Regions from separate parts of the Polaribacter sp. HaHaR_3_91 genome, predicted to be linked through region 2. Evidence: riboswitches for the same ligand, from Rfam matches in the RefSeq annotation. Region 2 holds a riboswitch; the other holds the start of a gene.

Region 1 (6,373 bases), 2.0 Mb from region 2:
TCACCTTCCTTAAACGGTGCATCCATAGATATATGTCTACCAGAATTTTTTAAAGATTGCTCAACCTCATCCTCTGTCATGTCTAACTGTTTCGCAATTTCCTTGTTGGTAGGCATACGCTGTTCTCCTTGTTCTAAACGAGCATATATTTTTCGTATTTTATTGATGCTACCAATCTTATTTAAAGGCAAGCGTACAATACGAGATTGTTCTGCTAAAGCAGACATAATAGATTGACGAATCCACCAAACGGCATAAGAAATAAATTTAAAACCTCTTGTCTCATCAAAACGTTTTGCTGCTTTTACAAGTCCTAAATTGCCTTCATTAATTAAGTCAGATAGCTTTAAACCCTGACCTTGATATTGTTTAGCAACAGAAACTACAAACCTTAAATTTGCTTTTACAAGTTTATCCAATGCTCTGTTGTCTCCTTTCTTTATTTCTAAAGCTAATTCTACTTCTTCATCAGCAGTAATTAACCCAATTTTACTAATTTCTTGAAAATATTTTTCTAAAGATTTGGCGTCACGATTGGTTACTTGTTTTACAATTTTAAGTTGTCTCATATATTGTTTCGGTTTTTTAAAGATTAATTTTAAATAAATAAATTGCAATCATCACACGTTTTCACTTCTCCATAATACGTTTCTCGATATTCATGGATGGTTTTAATAGGAATTCCTAAAAAATATTTTTTAATATAAGTTACTCTAGAATTTAAAGTTCCCATTGCAGAGGAATAGTATTTTTGATATTTAGTTTTTCTTTGTATTTTAATTATTTTCATATGTACAGTTTTAAATAAGTGTAAGAACACTTAATATGAAGTTGAAGATTAATACGGATTTAATTTTCTTAAAAAATTAAGGAATAGAAAAACTAGAAAGCGGGTGCAATTGATTTATTAGAATGACCTTTTAAATCGTAAAAAGCGAGACTATAAATGCTTGTGTTATTATTAATGTATAAAAATGAATTTTTCATAATTTTCAATATACGAAAAAACGAGCGATTTTCAATAGAAAATGCTCGTTTTGTTTGTTTTTTGCGTTATTTTTAATCAAAAAAGACTAAAAATGATGTTTTTTAAAACTTTAAAGTAACCCCAACTAAGAAGTTTCTAGTGGCTTGTGGGTAATAACCGGCACCGTCTAGAGTTGTAATTTGGTTTGGATCAGACCAAGTATCATCATACGTGTAATAATAACCTCTGTCTACATATTCTGTATTAAAAATGTTATTTATTAAAGCAGAAAATACAATAGATTTAAAGATCTTATTTGGGTTTATTTCATAAACAATATTTAAGTCAGATGTAAAATAATCATCTAAAACATCATTGTTAGAAATTTTACTACTAAAGTTGCTCATAAATTGTTTACCAACATATTTCGATAAAAATGAAATCTGTAAGTTCTCTATAGGCTTGTATATAAACATGTTTCCTGCAACAACTTCCGGAGAAAAAGATAAGTCTGTATTTCCTAAACTTTCTGGTGTATCAATTCCGTTTCTTGTTATAAAAAAGTCTTCGTTTTTATTAGAACTAAATGCAGCATTTGGTTTTATAGAAAAATGATCGCTTAAAGTAATGTCTGCATCAATTTCTAAACCTAAACGATAACTGTTACCAGAAGTTGCTCTTACTGGCGCACCAACATCATCTAAAGCACCTGTTAAAACCAACTGATTTTTATAATCCATATAATAGATGTTGGTATTTAATTTAAAGCTTTCCTTTTTTAAACGCCATCCAAATTCAAAATCATTTAAAGTTTCGTGTGTTGTAACTCCGCCTTCAAAATCATTTCTATTAGGTTCTCTATTTGCTACCGCAAAAGAAGTGTATAAGTTATTATCGTTATTAATCTTATAAGTTAATCCAACCTTTGGGTTAAAGAAATTAAAATTAGCATCAACATTAATAGCAGCAATGTCAGAAGTAATTCCTTTTGTTTGGTAACCAACAAAACGTCCTTGTAAATCTGCATAACCAGACAATTTCTCGCTAATATCAAAAGTAGCTTTTGCAAAGATTGAAAAGTCTGTTTTCTTTGCATCAGAAAAATAATAACGATCTCTAATATTTACATTTGGCGCTAAATCTTCTCCCCAAATTACTTCACCAAAATGATCTCCAGTATAATTAGAATACGAAATTCCAGAAATAAAATTAAGTTTATCTGTTTTGTAATTGGTATTAAAGTTTACTACATAAAAATCATTTTCTAACCAACGTCTTACAATTACATCTGTTCCATCAACAATTAAATTTCCATAATCTGCTGCATCTCTTTCTTCTTTAAATTGCTCAAAAAAACCAGCACCTTTTGTGTAGTTTAAACCTAAGGTTGTAGACCAATTTTCATTCAATTTTTCATTCCAATGTAATTGATAATGGTTTTGGTCATAGTCATCTACTTCATTCTCGTACGTATACGGGTTTTGTCTTCTATCTTCCTTTAATTGATCTGCAGTTAAACCTTCCCAAGCTTGGTAAGTAACTTCTTTACCTCCAAAAGTAATTGCTTTTATCAACGTGTTTTCATCCGTATAACTTGCTTGTAAATAGTAAGATTTTAAATCGGCAGAAGCTCTATCTACATAACCATCAGATTTAATGTTAGACAAACGTCCGGCAACTTCAAAGTGCTCATTAATTTTACCAGTACTAAATTTTACAGTATGTTTTCTTGTTCCGTAAGAACCAAAAGAGTTCGATATTTCTGCAGAAGCCTCTTCAGAAACCGCATCCGTTAAAATATTTAAACTTGCACCAAAAGCACCAGAACCATTTGTAGAGGTTCCAACACCACGTTGTAATTGTAAATTCTGAGTAGAAGAAGCAAAATCGCTTAAATTTACCCAAAAAGAACCGTGACTTTCGGCATCGTTATAAGGTATTCCGTTTACGGTAACATTAATTCGCTCTCCGTTAGAACCACGAACGCTCATATAAGTGTAACCAACACCTGCACCAGCATCACTAGAAGAAACCACAGAAGGCATGTAATTTAGTAAAATAGGAATATCCTGACCTAAATTACGGGTTGCAATTTCTTTTTTAGATAAGTTAGAAAAAGTTACAGGCACATCTGCATTTACACGAACAGCAGAAACCAAAACCTCTTCTAAAACTGTTGAATTTGGTACTAAAGAAAACGCAATTGTATTATTTTGTGATAAAGAAATTTCTTTAGAAACTGTTTTGTAACCCATAAATGAAACCTGAATGGTATAAGCTCCTTTAAGAAGATCTACACTAAACTTTCCATCAAAATCCGTAGCGGTTCCTTTTTTAGTTTCTTGTACCAAAATAGTTGCTCCTGGCAAAGAATTATTATTTTCATCTACTACTTTTCCGTTAAGTGTAAATGTCTGGGAGTTTACAAGAATGCTTGTAAACAAGAATAAAAAAAATGTGATTTTTTTCATTTTAAAAAATTTAAAACGAATAAAAAGAGGTAATTATTCTTGTGATTTATGTTGAATAATTAATTATTGAAGCTTCTACTTCTGCACCTATAAAAAGCTTTTACACTTTTTTAAAGTACTAGTTTCCTAAACAGCATTACCTGTTCTAGGTTCAATGGGTATGATCTCAGCTTTTTAAAGCACCCCTTTATGAGAACGCTGCAAAATTACCTCAGTTTTTTGACATAGAGAATAACAAAAGCACTTTTTTTAGAAGCTATTTCCTGCTTTTCGCTATATCTTTTTTTTGAAAAAACAAAAAAAAGGATGCCGCTGCTATCAGGGCTAAGTTTAGTTACCAATTTCAGTATTTTGTAAAAGCAATTACATTTCCTAAAATAAAATTTAAACTCAAAAATGATTTATCTAAAAACGAGTAACTTAGCTGTTAAATATTATTTTAGCTTTTGTAATTTGCTTTATATAATTACGACTGTTAGATTTTAAAATAGATTTTTGATAGATTTAAAACATTCTAAAACTGCAATTCTTATTTTTTCGCTTTCGCAAGAAGCCGAAAATTTACGTAAGCCTTTCCTTCAAAAAAAGGATACGGTTAGCAAACTGAATGCTCTTATTAAAGAAAAAGTTAGTTCTTTAGGTGTAGACTATTTTCATTACACAGAGAAAGATCAAAAAGGAAATAATTTTGGAGAACGTTATGTAAATACTGTTTCAGACCTTTTTAAAAAAGGATATGATAATGTTATAACGGTTGGTAATGATACTTTAAGTTTAGAAAAAAAACATCTTCGTACTGCGTTAAATGCAGTTGGGAACAAAGAGGTGCCTATTGGTCCTTCTTACGATGGTGGTTTCTATCTTTTAGGTTTACGTAAAGACCAATTTAATGCAGCAGATTTTCTTTCGCTTTCTTGGGAATCATCAACATTATATAAAGAGTTAAAAACACTTTTATCAGAAAAAGAAATAACAACAGCTACACTTCCTTATTTATATGATTTAGATGAAGAGTTAGATATTTCTAAAAACATTGCGTCACTTTCTTTTCTAAAAATAGAAGCACTTAAATTATTACAAAACTTACAAGTAGTAATTTTAAAAGTAAGCAAATTCATTCTACAAAAATTTAAAGAAGCTTCTTTAAACCACCTATACAATAAAGGACCTCCATTGGTTTGTAATTAATTATAAGTACAATTTTCTGTAAAAACAGGACTTATTATTTTACATACATTTTTAACTCAAACTAATGAAGAATTTATTTTTCGGCTTACTTGTGCTATTTACTATTAGCCTAAGCGCCCAAGGAGATCTTGTGGTTTATGCCATAGATTATAATACCAAAGTACCAATTAAAAATATAAGCGTTACGCTTGTTAACGATCAACAAGGTTATGAAGTAAAAAATACCACAAACGAATTAGGTAAAGCTTCTTTTAACTCCATTCCCGTTTTAAATGGTTATCAAGTTATTTTTGATGGAAATAAAACATACGGAACCACTATTTCAGATATGGTAGATGTTCGTTCTAATGAAGAGTCGGTGGTAAAATTGCTATTGTTTCCGGCTTCATTTCAGCAAGAAACTTTAAACGAAGTTGTAATTACTGCTTTAGGAATTAAAAGAGAAAAACAATCTTTAGTTTCTTCCGTAACCACTATAAAACCTGCTGCTCTTACAGAAGTTACGCTTACGAACGTGGTAAATAGCCTTGCCGGACAAGTTGCTGGTGTAAAAGTAACCAATGGTTCTTCTGGTGTAGGATCTTCTTCTCGTATTGTTATTCGTGGAGAGAACTCTTTAAGTAGCTCTAACCAACCTTTATTTGTTGTTGATGGTGTGCCTATTAGTAATGAGCAAATTACAAGTGATTTAGTAAATGATGGCTCATTACAAGAAGTAGATTATGGTAACGGAGCTTCTGAAATTAGTCCAGATGATATTGCTTCTATCTCTATTTTAAAAGGAGCAGGTTCTGCTGCTTTATATGGTGCAAGAGCCGCTAACGGAGTGGTATTAATCACTACTAAAAGAGGTAAAAAGAAAAAAGGTCTAGGTGTTAGTATTAATAGCTCTTTAACCTTAGAAACTTTATTAACCTTACCAGATTATCAAAATGTATATGGTGGTGGTTCTAATGGTCAATATTCATTTCAAAATGGTGCTGGCGCTGGCGTTAACGATGGTGGTTTAAGTAGTTATGGCCCACGTTTAGATCAAGGTTTTTTAATCAACCAGTTTGATAGTCCATCTGTAGATATTAACGGAAACACGGTTCGTGCTGGAGACGTTATTGCAAGAACACAAGCAGACGGAACTTTAACGCCTATTACACCTACTGCTTGGGTTTCTAACCCTAATAACGTACGTAATTTTTTTAAAACCGGAATTACTAAGCAAAATAATATTGCTATTAGCTCTTCTGGCGATAAAGGAAGTAGTAGGTTTTCGTATAGTAATTTAATAAACGAAGGAATTGTACCTAATACCAATTTAAAAAGAGATGGTATCTCTTTAAGTTTAAACCAAGAAGTACACGAAAAGTTACATGTAAATGCTTTTGTTAATTATATTAATACAAGAAGTGGTAACCGTCCTAATTTAGGATACGGGTACGAAAACCCTCTTTATGGTTTTAATTGGACAGGTAGACAAGCAAATATTAATTCCTTTAAAAATTATTGGCAAGCAGGACAAGAAGGTTCTCAACATTTTGATATAAACTACAACTGGTTAACAAACCCTTATTTAACTGTTTTTGAAAACACCAATAGTTTTAATAAAAACAGATTTTTAGGAAACGCCGCTGCCGTTTACAATATTACAGACAAATTAACTGCAACGGTACGTACTGGTTTAGATACATATAATGATAAACGAGCGTTTAGGCGTGCTGTAAGTACCAATGCTAATCTAGAAGGTTCTTACAGA
Region 2 (6,373 bases):
TGAATCCCCTATCACTAATACTTAAACTCCGCTCTAGTTGACATCTCTCGTTTTCAATTTAAAATTTCTTGAAATTTAGCAATACTAGTTACATCTTTTGTGATGGCTCCAGAAATTGCAATTCCGTAAATACCTGTATTTGTAATTTTTGCAACGTCTTCTAAAACAATTCCGCCAATGGCTATTATTGGGGTTTCTGTTTGTAATTCTTCTAATAGATTTTGATATCCTTCGACACCTAAAACCGGACTTAAATGCTGTTTTGTTTTTGTAAATTGATAAGGGCCTAAACCAATATAATCTACTTTTTTATCTAGTAGGTTTCTGCAATCTTCTAATGTATTTGCTGTTCCTCCAATGATGTAAGACATTCCTAAAAAAGCACGAACTTTTGAAGGACATTCATCTGTTTTTCCTAAATGAACTCCGTCTGCTTTTATTTCTTTGGCAACCTTGTAATGATCGTTTATAATTAACTTGGCTTTAAAGCGCGTTGTTATTTCTCTTGCTTCTTTTGCTGTTTCTAAAATAGTTTTAGCATCGCTATTTTTTAAACGTAATTGTACCCAATCTGCACCAGCAACACACGCTTTTTGTATGTTTTCTAAATGCACTTCGGGCGTTTCACCTTGCGATATATAGTGTAATTTATGAATCATTCGTTTTGATAATTATGCGTTCCTAATAAAGATTCGTTAGAACTTAAAAACTGTTCTGTATACAATTTTGTGTTTCTACAAGCGTCTTCTAAAGGAATCTCTTTTGATAAATTTGCCGCTAATGCTGCGGATAAAACACAACCACTGCCATGTTTTTCAAAAATTGGTTTTGTGGTTATTGGCGCAATATTGAGTTTTACTATTTTACTGTAATACACCTCATCCCATCCTTTTTTATCGGTTCTGTGTCCGCCTTTTAGGTAGATATTTGTTTTTTCTGATATAAATTCGATCGTTTCTTCAATGCTTTTATCTGGAAACAATGCTTTTATTTCATCGTAATTTGGTGTGATAAAAGAACAATTCAGTAATACTTTTTCGAAAGTGTCTAAATCTTGAATAGTATGAAATGTAAAACCTGCACTTGCTTTTAAAATAGGATCTAAGACTATTTTTATATCCGAATTTAACTTTTTTAAGGTTTGAATCACTTTTAATAGAATTTCCCAAGATTGGATGATTCCTATTTTTACTACTGAAATAGAAAAACGCTGAAATAGGGTCTCTATTTGTTGTAAGATGAGGTTTTTATCAATCCAAAAACAGTCTGTAAATGCAATGTCATTTTGAACCGTCACGGCAGTGCAAACCGATAATCCGTATAGTTGGTGGGCTTCAAAGGTTTTTATATCTGACGTGATTCCAGCACCACTTGAAGGATCTAATCCTGCAATGGTTAAAATGTAGTTTTTTTGATTCAAACTTCTTATTTTATTTTTTACTTCTTTAAATAATGGCGTTCCCTTTTAGGTCAGGCTTTCACTACTCGCTTTTTTGTGAAAGAAAAATTCACAAAAAGAGCTCAAACAAACCGTTCAATCCTTAACGCAAAACGATAAGTATTTTTTAAAATGACTTGTGTTTCTAAATATGTTCTCGATACATTTTTATTCCGTTATCACTTCATAAAAACACTCGAACTGACAGACGTTCAACTCCAATTAACTGTCATTGCGAGGACGAAGGACGTGGCAATCTATATTTAATACATCTTCCAAATTCTTCAATCTAAATGACTTTTAATTTTTTTACTTCTCAACTGCACTCGAACTGACAGACAATTATTAGTATACACAACAAACAGATTCCTTCTTTCGTTCCTCAATCGGAATGACATTTCATTAAACTAACGAGTAAAACTTCTCTTTTATACTTTTAAAACTCTCTACGGGGTTTTCTGCATTCCAAACACCACCTAAAACACCAACTCCTTTAAAACCTAGTTGTAAAGTTTCTTGTATGGTTTCAGAATTAATTCCGCCCATACCAACAATGGTTTTGTTGATATCATTTACATCAAAACCTTTGCCTTCGTATCCTTCTTTAGAAATCGATGAAAAAACAGGACTTAATAAATGGTAATCGAACTCGAAATAACAATCCTTTAAAACTTTTGGCTCATGAAAAGAAGAACTAATTGTTTTTCCATACATGTTTAGCGTTTTAAAATACTCACTCGGATTATCTATATAATCTATCCGTTTTTGTTCCTGAAAATGGATGCCTTTTAAATTGAATTCATTTATTAACTCATGATGATAATGCACTACAATTCTGTTATGATATTCTTTATCTATTTGATTTAAATACGCAACGTGTTCTTCGTAGTTTTTTTCTGGTTTTCTAAAATGATAAAAACGCAAACCATGTTCGAACAACTGGTTTAGTATGTCAATTTCATTCGGAATATCTTTTTCTGGTGCAATAAGAACTATCATAGTGTTTTTAGTTTTGATTTTAAAAGATAAGATTACTTCGTCGTACCTCCTCGTAATGACTACAATTTTTAACTTCTTGTAATGACGTATCTGTTGGTTGAGTTAGGGATTGCAGTGGCATCCTTTTGCTTTTTCAGCAAAAGATATAACGGAAAGCCCGACCACGCTTTTTTTCTAAGCGTGGGAACTTCCTAATTATATTATAAATACACTTCCGATCCTTTTTCTTTAAATTCTTTCGATTTTTCTTCGAAACCTTTTGCAATTACTTCATTATCTACAATGTCGTTCTCAGCAGCAAAGTCTCTTACTTCTTGCGATATTTTCATAGAACAGAATTTCGGTCCGCACATAGAACAGAAATGTGCCACTTTTGCGCCATCGGCAGGTAACGTTTCATCGTGATATTCTAAAGCACGCTCCGGATCGAGTCCTAAATTAAATTGATCGTGCCAACGGAACTCAAAACGCGCCATACTTAAGGCGTTATCTCTATGCTGAGAACCAGGATGCCCTTTTGCTAAATCTGCTGCATGCGCCGCCAATTTATAAGTAACAACTCCCACACGAACGTCTTCTTTATTAGGTAAACCTAAATGTTCTTTTGGCGTTACGTAACACAACATTGCGCAACCAAACCAACCAATCATAGCGGCTCCAATTCCCGATGTAATATGATCGTACCCTGGTGCAATATCTGTTGTTAAAGGACCTAAGGTGTAAAAAGGAGCTTCGTCGCAAACCTCAATTTGCTTTTCCATATTTTCTTTAATCATGTGCATTGGCACGTGACCTGGACCTTCTATAAAACACTGTACTTCGTGCTTACGAGCAATCTGAGTTAACTCGCCTAAAGTTTCTAATTCGGCAAACTGCGCTTCGTCATTTGCATCTGCTACAGAACCCGGACGTAAACCATCACCTAAAGAAAAAGCAACATCGTATTGTTTTAAAATTTCGCAAATATCTTCGAAATGTGTGTACAAAAAGCTTTCTTTATGATGAGCTAAACACCATTTTGCCATGATAGAACCGCCACGAGAAACAATACCTGTAACACGTTTTGCAGTCATTGGTACGTAACGTAACAACACACCTGCGTGAATGGTAAAATAATCTACACCTTGTTCTGCTTGTTCTATTAAAGTATCTTTAAAAATTTCCCACGTTAAGTCTTCTGCAACTCCGTTTACCTTTTCTAAGGCTTGATAAATTGGGACAGTACCAATTGGCACTGGAGAATTACGAACAATCCACTCGCGCGTTTCATGAATGTTTTCTCCTGTAGATAAATCCATAATATTATCTGCGCCCCAACGACATGCCCAAACTGCTTTTTCTACTTCTTCTTCTATAGAAGATGTTACGGCAGAATTACCAATATTAGCGTTAATTTTAACCAAGAAGTTTCTACCTAAAATCATAGGTTCTGCTTCTGGGTGATTAATATTTGAAGGTATTACAGCACGACCTCTTGCTACTTCGCTTCGTACAAATTCTGGTGTAATTTTATCTGGAATAGAAGCGCCAAAGTGCTCGCCTTTGTGCTGCTTTCTAATCTCTGTCATTTCATCGATTCGTTGGTTCTCTCGAATAGCAATGTATTCCATTTCTGGAGTAATCATACCTTGTTTTGCGTAATGCAATTGGGTAACGTTTTGTCCTTTTTTTGCTCTTAAAGGTTTCTTTAATAAGGCAAAACGCATGTGATCTAAACTTTTATCGTTTAAACGCTCGTTGCAATATTCCGAAGAAAAAGAATCTAATTGTTCTACGTTTCTTCTGTCTAAAATCCACTGTTCACGAATTCTTTCTATCCCAGCATGAATATTAATTTCTTTGTTTGGATCTGTGTAAGGCCCAGAAGTATCATAAACAGTAACAGGTTCGTTTGGCGTTTTCTTTTTCGTCATAGAATCTGTCGTATCACTCAATGCAATTTCTCGCATTGCGACTTTAATCTGTGGATGAATTTTTCCTGCTACATAGACTTTTGTAGAATTAGGAAACGGATGTCTTGTAATTCCGTCTTGCTTTGGTGCGGTGTCTTTGCTCTTCATAAATTTTAGTTAGATCAATTAAATAGTTTGTTTTTTAATAGTCTAATTACTAACCTCCTTGAGTGGATTTAATAATTAAAACTTCATCACTATTTTGAAGTAACCGTAAAGACCAATCGCTTTTTTTAACTACACTGCCATTTATAGCAACAGCAATTCCGTTCGTTTTTATTTCTAAAAAACGAATTAATTCTGTTAACGCTAAAGTTTCTGAAAATTGATGATTTTCTTGGTTTACTTTTATAGTAATCATATTTTTTAAATATTTACTGTAAACCGTAGAGAGGTAGTTTTGTATAACTAAATCTAAGCAACTTTTTCCTACGTTGGTATTAACCAAATCAGGTTCTAAGGATTTTTCTCAAACTAATTTAATAGCTACTCCTAAAGTTTACTTTACAAATGTATTGTATTATTTCTTGATAATTAAATTTTAAGTCCGTTTAATTACAATTATCAAATAATCAACTAAATAACAACAAGTTAAGATGACTGTGTTTTATCATTAGGCAAATCATCTTGAAATGCAGAAGGTAAAATATCTGGTATTAATTTGATTAATAACGGTAATAGCAAGGCACCTCCAGGAAGTAAAAACACAGCCAAAGCAGGTATTGCTTTACAAATATCTAATAACTGTATTTTAATTTTTTCCTTTTCTATAGGTGTTAAATTAGAATGTGTAGCTTTTTTAATCAAGAAAACAGCTTCTTTACTTTGCCTTAATTCTTGAGCAAGCCTTAACTTATTTCTATAAATTAATAATTTTATTTCTTCAATGCTGGTCATTATAATTTTCTTCTCTTTCTTTCTGTTTTTAATAGATTTAACTCTCTACTTGTTTGTCCGGCTACAGAGGTATTTTCTTCTGCTCTTCTTATCAAGTAAGGCATAACGTCTCTAACAGGTCCAAAAGGTAAGTATTTTGCCACATTATAACCTTGGTTAGCTAAGTTATAGCTAATATGATCACTCATACCAAATAATTGCCCAAACCATAAACGCTTATCGTTTTCTTTAATGTTATGTTTTTTTGCTAAATCCATTAATAAATAAGAACTATCTTCATTATGAGTACCTGCAAACAAAGCCATTTTAGGCTGCTCCATCATGTAATTAATAGCAGCATCATAATTAATGTCTGTAGCTTGTTTGTCTGCACATATTGGAGAAGCATAGCCTTTTTCTTCTGCTCTTTCTCGCTCTTTTTCCATATAAGCACCTCTAACAACTTTCATTCCTATATAAAAACCTTTTTCTTTTGCTTTTGCATGTAATGTTTTTAGATAATCCATTCTGTCGTGTTTATACATTTGTAATGTATTAAAAACGATGGCTTTTTCTTTATTATAAGTCTCCATTAATTCTTCTATTAATTCATCTGCAGCTTTTTGCATCCAGCTTTCTTCTGCATCTATTAATAAAGGAACGTCTTTTTGAATGGCTACTTTACATACTTTATGAAAACGTGCTACCACTCTATTCCATTCTTCTTCCTCTTTTTGAGTTAGGCTTTTTTCTTCGGATAGTTTTTGATACAATTCAAAACGACCAAAACCAGATGGTTTAAAAACCGCATACGGGATGGATTGTTTTTCTTCGCAGAAATTAATGATTTTTAATATTTTTTCTAAGGCTCCATCAAAACTAACTTCTTGATCTTGCCCTTCTACAGAATAATCTAACACACTATGCACATTTCCGTTATTGTACATATTGTCTATAATAGGCATACAATCTTCTTCTGTTACGCCTCCACAAAAATGATCGAAAACAGTAGAACGTATTAAGCCCTCTACAGGTAAATGTACCTTTAATGCAAAATTTGTTACAGCACTACCAATTCTAACCATTGGTTCGTTCTGTATCATTCTAA

The links. A riboswitch is a leader RNA that binds a small molecule or an ion and turns the genes downstream of it on or off. The one in region 2 is predicted to bind thiamine pyrophosphate.
Region 1: it holds a riboswitch for thiamine pyrophosphate, as region 2 does, so the genes downstream of both, H0I27_RS01990 (TonB-dependent receptor) here and thiS (sulfur carrier protein ThiS) in region 2, are expected to answer to the same signal.

Annotation. Positions count from the first base shown of each region.
Region 1 is NZ_CP058986.1:474,241-480,613, forward strand. Features, by position in the region: gene H0I27_RS01980 (RNA polymerase sigma factor RpoD/SigA) at 1-569, opposite strand, end outside; gene H0I27_RS01985 (hypothetical protein) at 599-790, opposite strand; gene H0I27_RS01990 (TonB-dependent receptor) at 1,090-3,438, opposite strand; TPP riboswitch at 3,545-3,635, opposite strand; gene H0I27_RS01995 (DUF2064 domain-containing protein) at 3,934-4,626, shown strand; gene H0I27_RS02000 (SusC/RagA family TonB-linked outer membrane protein) at 4,691-6,373, shown strand, end outside.
Region 2 is NZ_CP058986.1:2,457,413-2,463,785, forward strand. Features, by position in the region: gene thiE (thiamine phosphate synthase) at 54-659, opposite strand; gene H0I27_RS10345 (hydroxymethylpyrimidine/phosphomethylpyrimidine kinase) at 656-1,420, opposite strand; gene H0I27_RS10350 (thiamine phosphate synthase) at 1,841-2,437, opposite strand; gene thiC (phosphomethylpyrimidine synthase ThiC) at 2,638-4,497, opposite strand; gene thiS (sulfur carrier protein ThiS) at 4,547-4,750, opposite strand; TPP riboswitch at 4,799-4,893, opposite strand; gene H0I27_RS10365 (LETM1 domain-containing protein) at 4,981-5,286, opposite strand; gene H0I27_RS10370 (proline dehydrogenase family protein) at 5,286-6,373, opposite strand, start outside.